4 regions of the Acidovorax sp. LjRoot74 genome follow, and region 1 is predicted to be linked to each of the others. Evidence: predicted binding sites of a transcription regulator. Region 1 holds the regulator's gene; each other region holds the start of a gene.
What was found. The regulator LexA, encoded in region 1, represses DNA repair genes until DNA is damaged. The targets are predictions, from matches to a motif close to ACTGTATNNNNATACAGT.
Positions count from the first base shown of each region.

Region 2: the regulator LexA is predicted to act here: its motif matches at 2,822-2,839, upstream of imuA (translesion DNA synthesis-associated protein ImuA).
Region 3: the regulator LexA is predicted to act here: its motif matches at 2,376-2,393, upstream of recA (recombinase RecA).
Region 4: the regulator LexA is predicted to act here: its motif matches at 2,589-2,606, upstream of ACSQ3O_RS08105 (DNA topoisomerase IV subunit B).

Region 1 covers NZ_CAXUTI020000001.1:2,606,256-2,610,785, reverse strand. Annotated here, with positions in the region: gene ACSQ3O_RS12215 (DUF6152 family protein) at 1-320, opposite strand, end outside; gene ACSQ3O_RS12210 (hypothetical protein) at 356-775, opposite strand; gene ACSQ3O_RS12205 (asparaginase) at 790-1,749, opposite strand; gene lexA (transcriptional repressor LexA) at 1,833-2,507, shown strand; gene ACSQ3O_RS12195 (D-2-hydroxyacid dehydrogenase family protein) at 3,704-4,530, shown strand, end outside.
Region 2 covers NZ_CAXUTI020000001.1:3,067,683-3,072,212, reverse strand. Annotated here, with positions in the region: gene ACSQ3O_RS14390 (3-oxoacid CoA-transferase subunit B) at 1-94, shown strand, start outside; gene ACSQ3O_RS14385 (DUF4148 domain-containing protein) at 221-514, opposite strand; gene ACSQ3O_RS14380 (DUF4148 domain-containing protein) at 607-894, opposite strand; gene ACSQ3O_RS14375 (HD-GYP domain-containing protein) at 1,392-2,702, shown strand; gene imuA (translesion DNA synthesis-associated protein ImuA) at 2,870-3,745, shown strand; gene ACSQ3O_RS14365 (Y-family DNA polymerase) at 3,708-4,530, shown strand, end outside.
Region 3 covers NZ_CAXUTI020000001.1:5,396,233-5,400,762, forward strand. Annotated here, with positions in the region: gene ACSQ3O_RS25650 (tripartite tricarboxylate transporter substrate binding protein BugE) at 1-763, opposite strand, end outside; gene ACSQ3O_RS25655 (LysR substrate-binding domain-containing protein) at 871-1,839, shown strand; gene ACSQ3O_RS25660 (MarR family winged helix-turn-helix transcriptional regulator) at 1,812-2,312, opposite strand; gene recA (recombinase RecA) at 2,454-3,539, shown strand; gene recX (recombination regulator RecX) at 3,694-4,152, shown strand; gene argC (N-acetyl-gamma-glutamyl-phosphate reductase) at 4,210-4,530, opposite strand, start outside.
Region 4 covers NZ_CAXUTI020000001.1:1,754,107-1,758,636, reverse strand. Annotated here, with positions in the region: gene ACSQ3O_RS08110 (lytic transglycosylase domain-containing protein) at 1-533, opposite strand, end outside; gene ACSQ3O_RS08105 (DNA topoisomerase IV subunit B) at 573-2,555, opposite strand; gene ACSQ3O_RS08100 (MFS transporter) at 2,685-3,902, shown strand; gene ACSQ3O_RS08095 (hypothetical protein) at 3,926-4,081, shown strand; gene ACSQ3O_RS08090 (class I SAM-dependent methyltransferase) at 4,164-4,530, shown strand, end outside.

The sequences.
Region 1 (4,530 bases):
ATGCGTGTGAGGGGCGCCAGCTCGACCTCCCAGAGCCGGTCCTTGCGGTTGGGCAGCACGGCTTTGGCCAACAGCGCCCGGCCATCCACCGGCGCAGTCTGCGCTGGCACCGGGCGCTGCGCCAGATCGGCAGGCAGCTTCAGGTTGGCAGCAAGCTCCAGCGACAGTTCAGCGTGGGGGTTCTGCCAGCGCACCTTGCGCGCGGTGCCTTCCAGATAGATGGGGCGGTCCGGGTCAAAACTGCTCCAGCCATGGTGCGCCTGCGCCCCCAGGGGCCAGACGGAGGCGGCAAGCAGCAGGTGGCGGCGCGGCAAGTTCATAGGGACTCCTCAAGGAAAAAGGAACCGGACAGGCTTCACAAATAGGCGATCCAGCGGCCACACACCACCACGGCCAACCAGACCACCGTGGAAGCCAGCATCTGCGCGCGGGCCAGGCCATCCAGCCGCGTGAGCGAGCCGCGCCCATGAAACCATGCCGCATTGCACCCGGCAAGCATTAACAACAGCATCTTCAAGGTGAATGCCCGGCTGCTGAGCAGCTCGGCGGGCTGAGTGGCAAACATCAGCAGACCCGAGGCGGCCGCCAGCCCGAAACCACACAGCGCCAGCGACAGGCTCAGCCGCGCCAGGTCCTTCACCGGCAGCGCTGCCCCCCGGCCAAACACCCGCAGCTCCAGCAGCACCAGGTTGCCCAGCAGCAGCGCGATGCCCACGATGTGCACGACTTCCAGCGCCGGGTAGGCCCAGGCATGCGTCTTGAGTGCCGCAAACATCGACAGCCGTCCCGTCAGCCTGCCTGCAGCAAGTCGAGCAGCAGCGCCACCCGCGCCTTCACCGGCGACAACCCCTGAGAATCCGGCAATTGGTCGCCAGGCTTGGGCAGCACCTGGCCCTCGGCGCACCGGGTGGCCCGCACCACCCGCACACCGGCCTGCTGCGCGCTCAGCAAGGCGGCTTCCAGCGCATGGTGAATGGTCCCGTTACCGGTGCAGGCCACCACCAGGCCTCGCACACCGGCATGCACCAGCGCATCCACAGTCTGGGCCCGTGCCCCTGCGTGGCTCAGCACCACCTCCACCCAAGGCCATTCGGTAGCTTCCATTCCTCTTTTGATAGCAGAAGAAGCACGTCCAACAGGCGGTAGAGGCCAATTTTGCATAAGACGCACCCGCCCCTCTTCCACCCAGCCCACCGGGCCCGCATCGCCAGAGGTAAATGCATGCACCCGGTAGGGGTGGACCTTCTGGACATGCCGTGCGGCATGCACTTCTCCGGCTGCCACCGCCACCACACCGGTGGCATCAGGGGCCAGCACCACGGCCACGGCGTCCAGCAGGTTCTGCGGACCATCGGGTGTCAGAGCCGTCGCAGGGCGCATGGCGCAGGTCAGTACCACGGGCTTATTGGTGCTCAGCACCTCTTGCAGAAACCAGGCAGTCTCTTCGAGCGTGTCAGTGCCGTGGGTAATAACCAGCCCCCGCACATCCGGGTCTGCCAAATGGTGTGCGCAGCGCTGGGCCAACGCCCGCCATACGCCGTCATCCATGTCCTTGCTGTCCACCTGGGCCACCTGCTCGGCCACCAGCATGCCCCCAGCCAGCGCCTGCAGGCCCGGCACGGCGGCCAGCAGTTGTTCCACACCGACCTGGGCGGCGGTGTAGCCGATGTTGTCTCCTGCCTGCGCCGAGGTGCCTGCAATGGTGCCCCCGGTGCCCAAAACCACAATTTTTTGCCCACTCACTTGCATACTCCGAAAAACTGGTGAAAAATACAGTTACTGGATTAAAAAACAGTTGTTCGCCACTGTAACCGCCGCCACCGGAAACCACCATGCTCGACAACCCCAAACTCACCGCCCGCCAGCAGCAGATTCTGGACCTCATCCAGACCGCCATTGCACGCACCGGTGCACCCCCTACCCGCGCAGAAATCGCGGCCGAGCTGGGTTTCAAATCGGCCAATGCGGCCGAAGAACACCTTCAGGCCCTGGCCCGCAAAGGTGTGATCGAACTGGTCAGCGGCACATCGCGGGGCATTCGCCTGCGTGGCGATACGGTGCGCTCCATCAACGCTGCACGTGGCAGCCAGTTCAACTTGCCTATTCCAGGCCTGTCGCAACTGGTGCTGCCCCTGGTGGGGCGCGTGGCAGCAGGGTCGCCCATTCTCGCGCAGGAACATGTGGACCAGACCTACAGCGTGGAGAACAGCCTTTTCCAGCACAAGCCCGACTACCTGCTCAAGGTGCGCGGCATGTCCATGCGCGATGCCGGCATCATGGACGGCGACCTGCTGGCCGTGCAGTCCACCCGCGAAGCCCGCAACGGGCAGATCATCGTGGCCCGGCTGGGTGACGATGTCACCGTCAAGCGCCTGCGCCGCACGGCCACGGCCATCGAGCTGCTGCCCGAAAACCCCGACTACCCGGTCATCGTGGTCCAGCCCGGCGAGCCCTTCGAAATCGAAGGCCTGGCCGTGGGGCTCATCCGCAACACCATGCTGATGTAGCCCCATCCTTTTGGGCTGCACTGCGGGTGGCGGGCGTTTGGTGGGCTGAAACAGCACACCAGCCCTGCGGTGCAGACCCCATGCCATGCCACCAGCCGATGCAAAAGCGGCGCTGTTGATTTGCCTTGTGGTGCCACTCCCGCGCGCCGCAGGGGTCATCGCGCCCTCCAGCCATCGGCAAAAAAGCATGGCATGAAATCACTTTGCAATCCTGCCTGTGTTCAACCCCCGACCTTCGGAGTTTTCACATGGGAATTGCCTTGTTTACCCTTACCGCCTTGCAAAATCCGCTGCGCGGCCTGAAGCGCCTGTTGGTACACCCTGCGCGTGCAGATACCGCAGTGGACGCAAACGTCGCAGTAGTAGGACGCCCGCGCCCACCTACCCCGCAGCAGGGCCCACGGCCATTGCGTGGCAACTGGCCTTTCACGGTGAAGCCTCCACTTCGCCCATCCGAGACCCCCAATCGACAGCCTGCGCCAGCAGGCAGATCTTTTCTGCCCATGGCCACCCCCATGGGCAGCCACCGCCACGCATTTTTTTCAGCACTGCCCACCGATCCCCATGCCAGCAGCCTGCGGTCGCCCAAAGTCGTGCGGCGAGTGTCTGACGCTGGCACAGGTCGCCTGGTGATTGCAGGCCGGATGGCCGACGTATGTGCAGAGCTGGATCGCATGGTGGCCTCTGAGGCCATGCGGGCTTAGCGCCTGTCCAAAACCCGTTCATGGAACTCGCTGCGCCACCCAGGCGGTGTATGCGGGACGCACACCGCAAGCTGCACCGATCAGAAGCGAAGATGGGCTGCCCCCCCCCCCGCAAGCTCGGCTCTTTACAGCGCGATCTCAAGGGCATGGCAGCTGGTGGCTGCGCTCGTTGTTGCCCGCCTTGCTCGTGCCGCCAAATGGGATGCAGCGCATGCCTGAAGGATGAACGCTTGCTATCACTCGGCCCCCAAGAACAGCCCTTGAACGGACCCTGACAATCCATCAGGTACAGCAGCCCCTTGGAGCAGACACCTCGTCAACGCCGCCCTACCAGGCGGTGCACCAGCCTGGATAGCAGATCCACCGGGCCACAGGCGCCTGCGTGAGCACCACCGTGGCGCACCAACACTCCGTCACCAAAAGCCGGGGATTTTGGTGCGCCAAGCGGCCACCCGGTGCGGTGCGCAGTTCCCGCCAAGGCACAATGTCGGGATGAACATTGTGATCCTCGACGACTACCAGGATGCAGTGCGCAAGCTGCATTGCGCTTCCCGGCTCGACGCGTACACCGCCAAGGTTTACACCAACACCGTCAAGGGACTGGGCCAGCTCTCTGTGCGGCTCAAAGACGCAGACATCATCGTGCTGGTGAGGGAGCGCACGCAGATCACGCGCCAGCTCGTCGAGAAGCTGCCCCGCCTCAAACTCATTGCCCAAACAGGCAAGATCGGTAGTCACATTGATGTGGCAGCCTGCACCGAGCGCGGGATCGCCGTGGCAGAAGGTGTGGGATCGCCTGTGGCGCCTGCCGAGCTGACATGGGCACTTGTGATGGCCTCCATGCGCAGGCTGCCGCAGTACATCTCCAACCTCAAACATGGCGCCTGGCAGCAGTCCGGATTGAAGACCGCGTCCATGCCTGCCAATTTTGGGCTGGGCAATGTGCTGCGTGGAAAAACACTCGGCATCTGGGGCTACGGACGTATCGGGCAACTGGTGGCGGGTTACGGCCGGGCTTTCGGCATGAATGTGCGCGTCTGGGGCCGCGAGGGTTCGCGCGCACAGGCACTCACAGATGGCTACCAAGCCGCCACCACACGCGAGGAGTTCTTTTCACAGTGCGACGTCATCTCATTGCATCTGCGTCTGAATGACGAGACCCGGGGCATCATTTCGCTGGAAGACCTGTCGTGCATGAAGCCCACGTCCCTGCTGGTCAACACCTCGCGCGCCGAACTCATTGAACCCGACGCATTGATTGCAGCCCTCAACCGGGGACGCCCCGGCATGGCTGCCGTCGATGTCTTCGAAAGCGAACC
Region 2 (4,530 bases), 460 kb from region 1:
CGTGACGCCCGAAGGCCTCAAGCTCATTGAGCTGGCCCCCGGCGTGACGTTTGAAGCCCTGCAGGCCAAGACGGGCGTTACGCTGATTAAGTAATACACCTGCTCGCAGCCATGCGTTGGCTGCTTGGCATGCAGCAAAAAAGGCCGGAGCCCCGCAAGGGACTCCGGCCTTTTGTATGGCATTTGCACTTCACGACCGGCCTGCACAGGCTGGCTGGAATTACATGGCGCTGAATTCGCCCGAGGGGATCTGACCCGTACGCAGGGCTTCAGCAGCCTGGGCACGTACCGCAGCGCGGTCGGCCGTGGACTTGTAGGTCACCACACGCGAACCTGCGGGTTCGATAGAGCGGGTCTGGGCCACAGTAGCGGCTTCAGCAGCCACTTCAGCACGGGTGCGGTTGGTGTCGAACTTCAGAGCGAACTGCGAGCCATCGGCTTCGTCAGCGTGGGCGCCGAAAGCAGAGAAAGCAGCCACAGCAGCGATGGAGATGATGCGAGCGGTCTTGTTCATGGTGAAACTCCGATGAAATTCAAAAAAGAGGGATGTACTAGGCAATACGAAACAGGAAGAGCGGTGGATTCAGCGAATCAAGCGCTGATCAATCAACCACGCTCGCCGTAAGAGATCTGGCCAGTGCGCACAGCTTCAGCAGCCTGGGCACGCACAGCAGCGCGATCAGCGGTGCTCTTGTAGGTCACGACGCGGGAACCAGCAGGCTCAATGCTGCGGGTCTGGGCCACAGTGGCGGCTTCGGCAGCCACTTCAGCGCGGGTGCGGTTCGTTTCGAACTTGGTGGCGAATTGCGAAGCATCGGCTTCGTCAGCGTGGGCGCCGAAAGAGGCGAAAGCAGCGACAGCGGCAATGGAGAGGAAACGTGCGGTGTTGTTCATGATGAAAATCCTTGAAGTTAAAAAGCGTCTCAAAAAAGCCGGGCCAAAAAACCATTCCTGAACCGGGTTCGGTGAGTCGCCTTGCGGGTTCGGCTCATCGATGGGTTGAACTGTACGCCGATGGTGTTCAGGGAAAAACCACTGGGTCGCGAACTAACTGTTCCAGTATTGGAAACAATGAATGCGGAACTTTTCAGGGTTTGCCCAAGCCTGACTGCCCGGGGAAGGCAAAAAACTGTCTTTGGCCACCTGGGTTCCATGGAAACCCTGATGCGAATTTGGGACGATGTGCCGATGGCCTCCTCATGGCCTGCTGCTGGACTGGCTGCCATGGCAGGCAGGCTTCGGCGGAGTTGCTAGGGTGGGGCCGCTCCCTTTTGTCGGCCCGGGGCAGCAATTGATCTTCCTCAAGACAGTGAGGTGCCGAACCGGGTTCTCTGTCGGAGCCCCGCAAGAGGACGTCTTATAGTCCGAGGTAACGATTTGTTGTTTCTCGCATGACAGACCCCCTTGTTCCGGCGGACATTGACACCGCTGACAGCCCCCATTACCTGCGCGCGCTGACCGACATGGCCGACCGCAGGACGGTGGTGGCGGATGCCGCCATCTACACCGACAACGGCATCAAACTGGTGGAGAAGGGGGCCCGCATCGACAGCCGCCTGTACGACCGCCTGGTACAGCACAAGCTGCGCGAACCCATCGACCGCCACCTGTCCATCGAAAACCCCGTGGACATGCCCGCCCTGCTGGCAGCGGGGCAGGCGCTCATCGAGCAGGAGGCCTTGCCCAACATGCTGGCCGAGGCACTGGGCCTTTCGGCCGCCCGCCTGCTGGCGCCATTGCGCTCCTTGCCCCTGCCGGCGCCCATGGCCTGCAAGCTCACGGTGATGCGCGACCAGCGCCCCGAGTTGTTCGAACACAGCCTGCAGATGATGACCGTGGCCGTTTTCCTGGGTATCAAGAGCGGTCTGGCGGAGCGTGATTGCGGCAGCCTGGCTGCTGCGGCCTTGTTGCATGACCTGGGCGTGCTGCACATGGACCCAGCCTGGAGCGACCCTGACCACAAGGTGGTGGGCGTGGCACGCAAGCACCTGGTGGCGCACCCCATCACGGCCATGCTGATGATTCGCGATACCAAAGCCTATGCCCGCGCTGCCGAGGTGGCCGTGCTGGAGCACCACGAGCGCATGGATGGCAGTGGCTACCCCCGTGGCCTGGCCGGTGCCGACATCACACCCATGGGCCGCATCCTGCTGCTGGCAGAGGTGGTGACCGCGTTCTACGAAAAATACGAGGACATGCCCGCGCAGCGGCTGTCGCTGGTGCTGCGGCTCAACCACCGCAAATTCCCTTCTGCCCTGGTGGCCCACATCCTGCCGTTGCTGCAGGAGGAGGTGGCGCGCGAGTCGGCCCTCATGCCGCTGAGCAACGATGCTTCGCGCCAGATTGACCTGCTGGCCGAGGCCTTCACCTACTGGGACCAGCTCAAGGCTGCCTTGCCCCCTGGCACGGCCAAGGCCCCGGTAGACAGCGCCTTTGCATTTACCGACTCCCGCTTGCTGGCCTTGCAGAAGGCCTTGATTGAGGCGGGTTCCCACCCCCAGCACCAGGGTGAATTGCTGGCGCAGTTGCAGGGCGATGCCATTGGCATGGCTGAGGTGGCCCTGGTGGGGCGTGAGGCGCTGTGGCAACTGCAAAGTATTCTTAACGCCAGCCACCGCCGCTGGCCCCAGCTGTCGGACCGCGCCACGCCCATGGAGGCGGCAGTGGCCGACTGGTGCGACTGGGCGCTGCGGCGGCTTTGAGAACTTGAACGGGCTCTGAAGACCGCCCAGGGCGCCTCGCTCTTGTCTGCAAGCGCCCGCAGGCCTGTACCCCTTCGCCCCTGGCGCCTTCCCCCGCATGGCTCGCCACGCTTCAAAATACTGGTTATATTTACAGTATTCTTGTTCTTTGAAGCGTCTTTCCCGCCATGCCTGCGCCCAGCCTGTCCTTGCGGATTGCGCCCGACCTGCCTTCTGCCGTGCCCGGTGTCTGGCATGCGGATGCGCTGGGTGCGGGCCCGCAGGCGGCCCAGCCCACGGGGTATGCGTTGCTGGATGCCCAGCTGCCCGGCGGGGGCTGGCCGGTGGGGGCTTTGTGCGAGGTGCTGCAGTCCCTGGCGGGGTTGCATGAATGGCAGCTGGTGCTGCCCGCGCTGGCCCAGGCCACAGCCCGCCGCGCAGGGGCCGTGGTGGTGGTGGCGCCCCCCTGCGAGCCCTTTGGCCCGGCATTGAAGGCGCAGGGGCTGCCGCCCGAGCGGCTGTGTGTGGTGCGCGCCGGCAGTGCCCGCGCTGCATTCTGGGCGGCTGAACAGGCGCTGCGCTGCCACGGTGTGCTGGCCGTCATGGCCTGGCTGCCGCAGGCACCTGCCGCCGCCTTGCGCAGGTTGCAGCTGGCGGCGGCGCAGCAACAGCAACTGCTGTGGGTGTTCCGCCCGGTCAGCGCAGCACCACAGGCATCGCCAGCCCTGCTACGGCTGCAGGTGCAGCAGGGGCTGGTGCCGTCTGCCGGGGCGTCCACGCCTGTCGCGCCCGGCATGCAGGTGCAAATCCTCAAGCGCCGGGGGCCGCCCCTGGTGCAGGCGCTCAATCTGCCGGGTTGTCACCCCCGGCTGGCGCAGGCCCTGGTGGCGCAGGCCGAGCGCCGCCACGCCGCGCAGATGGTGGCCCGCGCCACGGTGGTGCGCTACAGCCCAGCGGCCCCGGGAGGCCGGACGGCGCAGCCCGTGCACATGGAATCTGCGACGGCGGGGCTGCAGGGGAGGGGGCATGCACTGGATCGCATTGCCGCTGCCGTGGCGGGATGAGCCCGCAGCCAGCCCGGCCAACACGGGCGCAGGGGCTGCTGCAGGCAGAGGGGCTGAAGTGCCAGGCCCCGCTGCGGGCTGGTGGGCCCTGCGTTTTACCCCGCGTGTGGCGCTGGTGGATGGCGACACCGTGCTGCTGGAGGTCTCCACCACCGAGCGCCTCTGGGGCGGGCGCGATGCCTTGCTGGCCCTGGTGCTGCAGGCCTGGGCCGAAGCCGCCGAGGAGGTGACAGACCCCGGAGCCACCGGGGAAGTGGGGGCACCACTGCAGCAACCCCCGTGGGGCTGCGGGCCCACCGCGCTGGTGGCGCAGGCCTGGCTGCGCATGGCGCTGGCAGGGCCTGCACCACGGGGCCCCCAGGGGCCCGAGGTGCACACCCTGCCTTTGCACACCCTGACTGCCTTGCGCCCGCATGTGGCCAGCCTGGAGCGCATGGGTTGCCGCACCTGGGGAGCCTTGCGCGCGTTGCCGCGTGCCGGACTGGCCCGGCGCCTGGGGGCCGCGGTGCTGCAGGTGCTGGACCAGGCCCTGGGCGATGCCCCCGAGGCCCATGCCTGGCTGGAGCTACCCGAGCAGTTCGCGCTGACCGCCGAATTGCCCGCGCTGGCCACTTCGGCCGACGCCCTGCTGTGGAGCGCCCACCGCTGCCTGACGGCCCTGCAGGGCTGGCTGCAGGCGCGCCAGCAGGGGGCGCTGGCCCTGGAGCTGGCCTGGCGCCACGACCTGCGACGTATCGACGGGGTGGTGATCGCCCCCACGCAGGCCCTGCAGGTGCGCACCGCCC
Region 3 (4,530 bases), 2.8 Mb from region 1:
GGGCCACCAGGCCAAACCACGAGGGTTCGTTGGCCTGCTTGTAGCCCAGCTCGGCATAGGTGGGCACCTCGGGCAGCACGTCCAGGCGCTCGGGCCAGGACACGGCCAGCGCCTTGAGCTTGCCCGACTTGACGTGTGGCAGCGACGACGCCACCTGGTCGAAATACACCGCCACCTGGCCCGCCAGCACGTCGTTGACGGCCGGGCCCGCGCCCCGGTAGGGGATGTGCACCATCGAGGTGCCGGTGCTGCTCTTGAACAGCTCGCCCCACATGTGGCCGATGGTGCCATTGCCGGGCGTGGCGTACGAGACCTTGCCGGGATTGGCCTTGAGGTACTTGACCAGCTCGGCAAAGTCCTTGACCGGCAACACAGCAGGGTTGATGACGATCACGCCCGGAGCCTTCACGATCTCGGTCACGCCCACAAAGTCCTTGGTGGGGTGGTAGGGCAGCTTGCTATACACGGCGGGGTTCACGCCGTGGGTGGACAGCGTGGCCACGCCAATGGTGAGGCCGTCGGCCGGGGCCCGCGCCACCTCGGCCATGCCGATGGAACCACCTGCTCCGCCCCGGTTGTCCAGCACCACGGGCTGCTTGAGGATGCGGGCCAGCGACTCCTGCAGGCTGCGGGCCGTGATGTCGGTCGCGCCCCCGGGCGGGAAGGGCACGACCAGGCGCAGCGGCTTGCCCTCTTGCGCCAATGACATTCCTGGAACGAAAGATACGGCAGCCATGGCAGACAGCAGATGACGGCGTTGCATGAAGACTTCTCCTATGAATGGAACTGAGGTTAATGGAATCGATGGTCTCTACCAAGCAATGGATGTGCCTGATAACATTCCCATTTGGAATAATTTGATTACTTACGATGTCGTCCCTGCGCCGCCTCTCGCCGCCTTTGCACCTGCTGCGGGCGTTCTCGACCGTCACCCGGTTTGGCGGCGTGTCGCGCGCGGCCGAGGCGCTGCACCTCACGCAAAGCGCGGTGAGCAAACAGGTCAAGGAGCTGGAGGGCTGGGTGGGCGTGCCGCTGTTCGAGCGCAGCCGCAAACGCCTGGCGCTGACCCCGGCGGGCGAGCGGTACGAGAAGGCCGTGCGCGCGGTGCTGGCACAGCTGGAGGCCGCCACGCTGGAGCTGATCACCAGTGACGACGGCGGGGGCGCGCTGCACCTGTCCAGCCTGCCCACATTCGCCGCCAAGTGGCTCATCCCGCGCCTGCCGCAGTTCCAGCAGCAGCACCCGCAGGTCACGCTGCATTTCGTGCCGTATGTGCACAGCTACAACTTCGACCGGCCCGAGCTGGACTGCGCCATCCTGTTCGGCGACGGCCACTGGCCGGGCGCCCACGCGCACTACATCACGGGCAATGATGTGGCCCTGATCGCGCCGCGCACCAAGGTGGCCGACTGGCCCATCCGCACCCCGCGCGACGTGGCAGGCCACACCCTGCTGCGCCACGTGACCGTGCCCGAGGCCTGGCTGCGCTGGAGCGAGACCCATGGCGTGACGGGCCACCTGGACCCGCTGGGCGGCCCGCAATTCGACCAGTTCCAGACCATGATCCGCGCCGTGATGGCGGGCATGGGGCTGGCGCTGGTGCCGCGCTGCCTGGTGCAGGACGAGATCACCGCCGGGCTGGTGCGCGAGCCGCTGGCCGATGTGCCGCTGCGCGGCGGCTACCCCAGCGACGTGGGCTACTGGCTGTGCTACCCCGAGGGGCGCACGCAGTTGCACGCGCTGCAGTGTTTTCGGCAGTGGCTGCTGGCCTGCGCTCAGCCAGTGGCGGCGGGCGAGGGCGCCAGCCCTCCTCAGCCTGCGGCAGCCCCGCCCGCATAGGCCTCCAGCCCGATCGCCACCACCGTGGCCACGTCACGCCCCACCTCTTCGCGGAACTCGGCCTCGGCCTGGGCCACGGCGTCCTGAAAGGCCTGCAGCCAGGCCAGCCCCACGGGCGTGAAGCACACGCGGCGCGCGCGGGCGTCCAGCGGATCGGCCTCGCGCGTGACCAGGCCCCAGGCCTCGCACTGGTCCACCAGGTTGGCCATGGCCTGCTTGGTCATGCCTGCGCGTTGGGCCAGGTCGGTCAGCCGGTCGCCCTGCAAGGCCAGATGGCGCGTGATGTGCACATGGGCAGCACTGACCTGGTCCCGCGCCGCCAGGTTGGACAGGGCCAGCGGCACCTCCACGTTGTGCGCCATGAGCTGCAGCACCCGCGCATCGAAGCGGCGCATCGCATGGCCCAGCAGGCGGCCCAGATGGGTCTGGCGCCAGCCGTCCTGGGCGGGCGCTGCAGGGGAAATTTCAGGCATGGCCAATTGTCATGCAAACTGACTAAATTGCGCTTGAATGCATTTGAACAGCTCGCATAAACTACTGTTCAAGCATCCAGCCTGTGATTAATTGCAGAACGGTGCAAACACCCAACCCGTTGTTTCTCAAGGAGTTTTCTCATGGACGTCGCAGTCAAAGGCACCAACCCCGCATTGCCCGTGAACACCGAAAAGGCCAAGGCCCTGGCCGCCGCGCTCGCCCAGATCGAGAAGCAATTTGGCAAGGGCACCATCATGCGCCTGGGCGAAGGCGAGGTGATCGAGGACATCCAGGTGGTCTCCACCGGCTCCCTGGGCCTGGACATTGCACTGGGCGTGGGCGGCCTGCCGCGTGGCCGCGTGGTCGAGATCTACGGACCGGAATCCTCGGGCAAGACCACGCTCACGCTGCAGGTGGTGGCCGAGATGCAAAAGCAGGGTGGCACCTGCGCGTTTGTCGATGCAGAGCACGCCCTGGATGTGCAATACGCCCAGAAGCTGGGCGTGCAGCTGTCCGACCTGCTGATCAGCCAGCCCGACACCGGTGAACAGGCCCTGGAAATCGTGGACAGCCTGGTGCGCTCGGGCGCCGTGGACCTGATCATCGTGGACTCGGTGGCAGCGCTCACCCCCAAGGCCGAAATCGAAGGCGAGATGGGCGATGCCCTGCCAGGCCTGCAGGCCCGCCTGATGAGCCAGGCGCTGCGCAAGCTCACCGCCACGATCAAGAAGACCAACTGCATGGTCATCTTCATCAACCAGATCCGCATGAAGATCGGCGTGATGTTCGGCAGCCCCGAAACCACCACCGGCGGCAATGCGCTCAAGTTCTACGCCTCGGTGCGCCTCGATATCCGCCGCACCGGCACCATCAAAAAGGGCGACGAAGCCATCGGCAACGAGACCAAGGTCAAGGTGGTCAAGAACAAGGTGAGCCCGCCCTTCAAGACGGCCGAGTTCGACATCCTGTTCGGCGAAGGCATCAGCCGCGAAGGCGAGATCATCGACATGGGCGTGACGGCCAAGATCGTGGAAAAGAGCGGTGCCTGGTATGCCTACAACGGCGAGAAGATCGGCCAGGGCCGAGACAACGCCCGCGAGTTTTTGCGCGAGAACCCGGACCTGGCCCGTGAAATCGAAAACAAGGTCCGCGAAGGTTTGGGCATTGCGCTGCTGCCCGCCGCATTGGCGCAAGCCGGCGCAGCCGACGCCGCAGACGAGGCCTAAGCCCAGCACAACTGCCGCGCCACCGCAGCAAGGCCCGCGAGGGCTTTGCCGTGGCCAGACAGGCAAGCAGGCCTCCAAAATTCGAACAAAATTGGCCGTTTGCGCGCGATAGCAAAGCTTTCTTTGCTATGAAATTTGACAAATCACACCCACCATGGGCTTCACCACGCTGTCGCTCAAAGGACGCGCACTGCGGCTGCTGAGCCAGCGCGAACACTCGCGCGCTGAGCTGCTGCGCAAGCTGGCCCCGCATGTGCAAGAGGGCGATGACCTCGGCGCCTTGCTCGACGACCTGCAGGCACGCGATTTCATCAGCGAGGCGCGGGTGGTGGAGTCGGTGCTGCATCGCCGCGCGGGCCGACTGGGGGCAGCGCGCATACGGCAAGAGTTGCAGTCCAAAGGACTGGGGGCCGAAGCGGTGCAGGACGCCGTGTCCCAGTTGCAAGGCAGCGAAATGGAGCGTGCCCGCGAGGTGTGGCGCCGCAAGTTTGGCGAACCCGCCACAGACCCGCAAACCCGCGCCAAACACATGCGCTTTTTACTGGCGCGGGGATTTTCTGGTGATGTGGTGCGGCGCGTGGTGCAAGGCGCCGACGGGTCTGACGAAATCTGAGCACATCACCCACCTGCGGGGCGTGGCCACCACGTGCTGGTTGATGCGCTGGGGTGGTTAGACGCTCAGCATCAGCTGCAGGTTCTGCACCGCAGCACCACTGGCGCCCTTGCCCAGGTTGTCCAGGCGCGCAATGACCACGGCCTGCCGGTATTGTTCGCTGGCAAACACGCGCAGTTCCAGCTTGTTGGTGTCGGTCAGTGTGTCGGCGGCCAGCTTCAAATCATCGGTGGGCGGCAGCACGCTGACCCACTGCTCGGGCGTGTTGGTGCGGCTGTAGTGGCTGGCCAGCGCGTCGTGCAGATCGCTGGCCTTGGGAGCGCCGGGCAGCAGATCCAGATGCAGCGGCAGCTGCACCAGCATGCCCTGGCGGAAGTT
Region 4 (4,530 bases), 850 kb from region 1:
AGCAGATGCCGCAAATAGCGGGTGCCGGTGGGTACGTTCACGGCGGGGTCGGCCAGTTTTTGCTCCACCGTGCGCTTCTTGTCCGCACTCACGCCAAAACGGCTGGCCGTGGCGGGCATCACCTGCATCAGGCCCACGGCGCCCTTGGGCGATACGGCGGTGGCGTCAAAGCCGGACTCGGTGGCGATCACTGCCTGCAGCAGCTCGTAGTCCACGCCATGCTGGGTGGCCGCAGCGCGCAGGTGGTGCTTGACGCGTTTGTAGTCAGGCGCGATATCGAAAAACGCCAGCAGGCGCGCGCCTGCGGCAGGCAGTGCGTAGGGCATGGGCGAGGCATTGACGGGCGCATCCCGGGTCGAGTCGAAGTCATTGCCGCGAAAAAACAGCTGGTAGCGCGCATCGACCTGCTCCGCCGCAAAGTGCGTCACGCCGCGCTCGTCCACATGCGCCCACAGGTCTGCATGGGCGAATTGCTGCACAAAACATAGCAACAAACCCAATACAGATGCGCGGAAAGCACTGTTTTTAGTCATATTCCTCATCACAGGCACTGCGTGCAGCCAGCCGGTGCGTCAGATATCAATCTCCACCGCGTCGCCATGCAGCTCCATCAGCTCGCGGCGCGCGGCGGCTTCGCCCTTGCCCATGAGCTTGGTGATCAGCCCTTCGGTGGCGGCAAAGTCCATGTCGCCCAGTTGCACGGGCAACAGGCGGCGGGTGTCGGGGTTGAGCGTGGTTTCCCACAGCTGCTCGGCGTTCATCTCGCCCAGGCCCTTGAAGCGGCTGATCTGGCACTTCTCGCGCGGCACGCCGTCTTTTTCGGCCTTGTCCAGGATGGCGGCCAGCTCGCCGTCGTCCAGCGCATACATCTTGGCCGCAGGCTTCTTGCCACGCGCGGGCACGTCCACGCGGAACAGCGGGGGGCGCGCCACGTAGATGTGGCCGGTCTCGATGAGCTTGGGGAAATGGCGGAAGAACAGCGTGAGCAGCAGCACCTGGATGTGCGAGCCGTCCACGTCGGCGTCTGACAGGATGCAGACCTTGCCATAGCGCAGGCCGCTCAGGTCGGGCGTGTCGTTGGGCCCATGCGGGTCCACGCCAATCGCCACCGAGATGTCGTGGATTTCGTTGTTGGCAAACAGGCGGTCGCGCTCCACCTCCCAGGTGTTGAGCACCTTGCCGCGCAGCGGCAGGATGGCCTGGCTTTCCTTGTCGCGGCCCATCTTGGCGCTGCCACCGGCCGAGTCGCCCTCGACCAGGAACACTTCGTTGTGGGCAATGTCGCGGCTTTCACAGTCGGTGAGCTTGCCGGGCAGCACGGCCACGCCGGAGCCCTTGCGCTTTTCGACCTTCTGGCCCGCCTTCTGGCGCGTCTGCGCGGCCTTGATGGCCAGCTCAGCGAGCTTCTTGCCGTATTCGACGTGCTGGTTCAGCCACAGCTCCAGCGCCGGGCGCACAAAACCGCTGACCAGGCGCACCGCGTCGCGCGAGTTCAGGCGTTCCTTGATCTGGCCCTGAAACTGCGGGTCAAGCACCTTGGCCGACAGCACATAGCTGGCGCGCGCAAACACGTCCTCGGGCAGCAGCTTTACGCCCTTGGGCAGCAGGCTGTGCAGTTCGATGAAGCTCTTGACGGCGTTAAACAGGCCGTCGCGCAGGCCGCTTTCGTGCGTGCCACCCGCGCTGGTGGGGATCAGGTTGACGTAGCTCTCGCGCATGGGCTGGCCGTCTTCCGTGAAGGCCACGGCCCAGGATGCGCCCTCGCCTTCGGCAAAACTTTCGTTGTTGCGGTCGGCAAAACCCTCGCCCTCAAACAGCGGGATCACCGGGTCGCCGTTCAGCGTCTGCATCAGGTAGTCGCGCAGACCGCCCTTGTACTGCCAGGTTTGCGTGTCGCGGGTTTTCTCGTTGACCAGCTGCACCGTCACGCCCGGCATGAGCACAGCCTTGCTGCGCAGCAGGTGGGTGAGTTCGCCCATGGGCAGGGCGCTGGATTCGAAATATTTCGCATCGGGCCACACGCGCACCGAGGTGCCCTGCTTGCGCTCGCCCGCCTCCAGCGGCCGGGCCACCAGGGGCTCGACCACATCACCGGCGGCAAACACCAGGCGCGCCACCTTGCCCTCGCGGTAGCTGGTGGCTTCGAGCCGGGTGGCCAGCGCGTTGGTGACCGACACGCCCACGCCGTGCAGGCCGCCCGAGAAGCTGTAGGCGCCGCCCTTGCCCTTGTCGAACTTGCCGCCCGCGTGCAGGCGGGTGAAGACCAGTTCGATCACCGGCGCGTTTTCCTCCGGGTGCATGCCGAAGGGGATACCCCGGCCATCGTCTTCCACACTGACCGAGCCGTCGGCGTGCAGGGTGACGCGGATCTTCTTGCCGTACCCGGCCAGCGCCTCGTCGGCGGCGTTGTCCAGCACCTCCTGGATGATGTGCAGGGGGTTGTCGGTGCGGGTGTACATGCCCGGGCGCTGTTTGACGGGCTCCAGGCCCTTGAGCACGCGGATCGAACCTTCGGAGTATTCGCTGGCGGAAGCAGAAGACGGTTTGGCAGACATAGCGGCGGATTGTAGTGCGGCATGCGGGGCGTAGCTGGATAAAAAACCAGTCATCACCACCCCTATGGGGCACTGTATTGGTCACGTGTGTATCAGCACGTTTCACGCAATCTGGCTACATTCCTGCGCATGCATATGAATATTCCCAAACTGTCCATGTTCCAGGTGCTGGCCTGCGGCGCGGCCATCGTGACCCTGTCCATGGGCATCCGCCACGGGTTCGGGCTGTGGCTGCTGCCCATCACCCAGGAGATGGGCTGGACGCGCCAGTCGTTCGCGCTGGCCATCGCCATCCAGAACCTGTCCTGGGGCCTGATCGGGATTTTTGCGGGCATGGTGGCCGACCGGTTTGGGGCCTTCCGTGTGCTGATGGGCGGCGCGGTGCTGTATGGCCTGGGCCTGGCGGGCATGGCGCTGTCGCCCACACCCACGCTGTTTGCGCTGACGGCGGGCGTGCTGATTGGCGCGGCGCAGGCGGGCACCACCTACGCCGTGATCTACGGCGTGCTGGGGCGGCAGATTGCACCCGAAAAACGCTCCTGGGCCATGGGGGTGGCGGCGGCGGCGGGTTCGTTCGGCCAGTTCCTGATGGTACCGGTGGAAGGCTGGCTCATTGCGGGCCTGGGCTGGCAGCAGGCGCTGCTGGTGCTGTCAATGGCGGTGCTGCTCATCGTGCCCCTGGCATTTGGCCTGCGGGAGCCGGGCTTCAAGGGAGCGGCCCCGGTCAAGCGTGAGCAGACCATCGTGCAGGCACTGGGCGAGGCGTTCCGCTACCCCAGCTTCAACCTGCTGATGGCGGGTTACTTTGTGTGCGGCTTCCAGGTGGTGTTCATTGGCGTGCACATGCCCAGCTACCTCAAGGACCATGGCCTGTCGCCCCAGGTGGCCAGCTATGCGCTGGCGCTGATCGGGCTGTTCAACGTGTTTGGCACCTACATTGCGGGCACGCTGGGCCAGCGCATGCCCAAGCGCCACATCCTCGCCTTCATTTACTTTGCCCGTGCGGTGGCCATCAGCATCTTCTTGCTGGTGCCGCTGTCGCCACTGTCGGTGTACGTGTTCTCGGCCGTGATGGGCACGCTGTGGCTGTCCACCGTGCCACCCACCAACGCCACCATTGCGCAGATTTTTGGCGTGCAGCACCTGTCGATGCTGGGCGGCTTTGTGTTCTTCAGCCACCAGATCGGTAGCTTCCTGGGCGTGTGGCTGGGTGGCTATCTGTATGACGCCACGGGCAACTACGATATCGTCTGGTACATCGCCATCGGCCTGGGCGTGTTTGCCGGGCTGGTGAACCTGCCCGTCAAGGAAAGCCCCATCCAGCGCTCAGCCCCCCAACCCGCCTGACCGGACCGCCTGATTGACCCACCATGCACCAACCGCCCCCGCCCCCCACACCCCGGTCGCGCGCCCTGCGCTGGCTGGGTCGGGCCGTGGCCGTGCTGTTATGCCTGTTGGTGTTTGGCATGTACACCGTGCCCGAGTTCATGGTGATGCTGGCCGACCAGATGTGGGCGTGTTTCTGACGGCCACAGTCAGAGATTCAAAGCTTTTTGGGGCTTCTGCGCGCGCTGGAAAAGCCCTTTAAGCTGTAAATTTAATAGCATTATGCATGACACAGAAGCCCCCTCCGCATGGGTCCGCCGCTGGACCCACCTGATCCCCCCGGGCGCCACAGCCCTGGACCTGGCCTGCGGTGCGGGCCGCCACCTGCGCTGGCTGCACAGCCAGGGGCACCCGGTGGTGGGGGTGGACCGCTCTGCCGAGGCCCTCGCCGCCTGCGAAGGGCTGGGCGAATTGCTCCTGGCAGACATTGAAAACGGGCCCTGGCCCCTGCCGGGCCGCCAGTTTGGCGCCGTGGTGGTCACCAACTACCTGTGGCGGCCCCTGCTGCCCGCCATTGTGGACAGCGTCGCTCCGGGTGGCGTGCTGATCTACGAAACATTTGCCCTGGGCAACGAAACCGTGGGGCGCC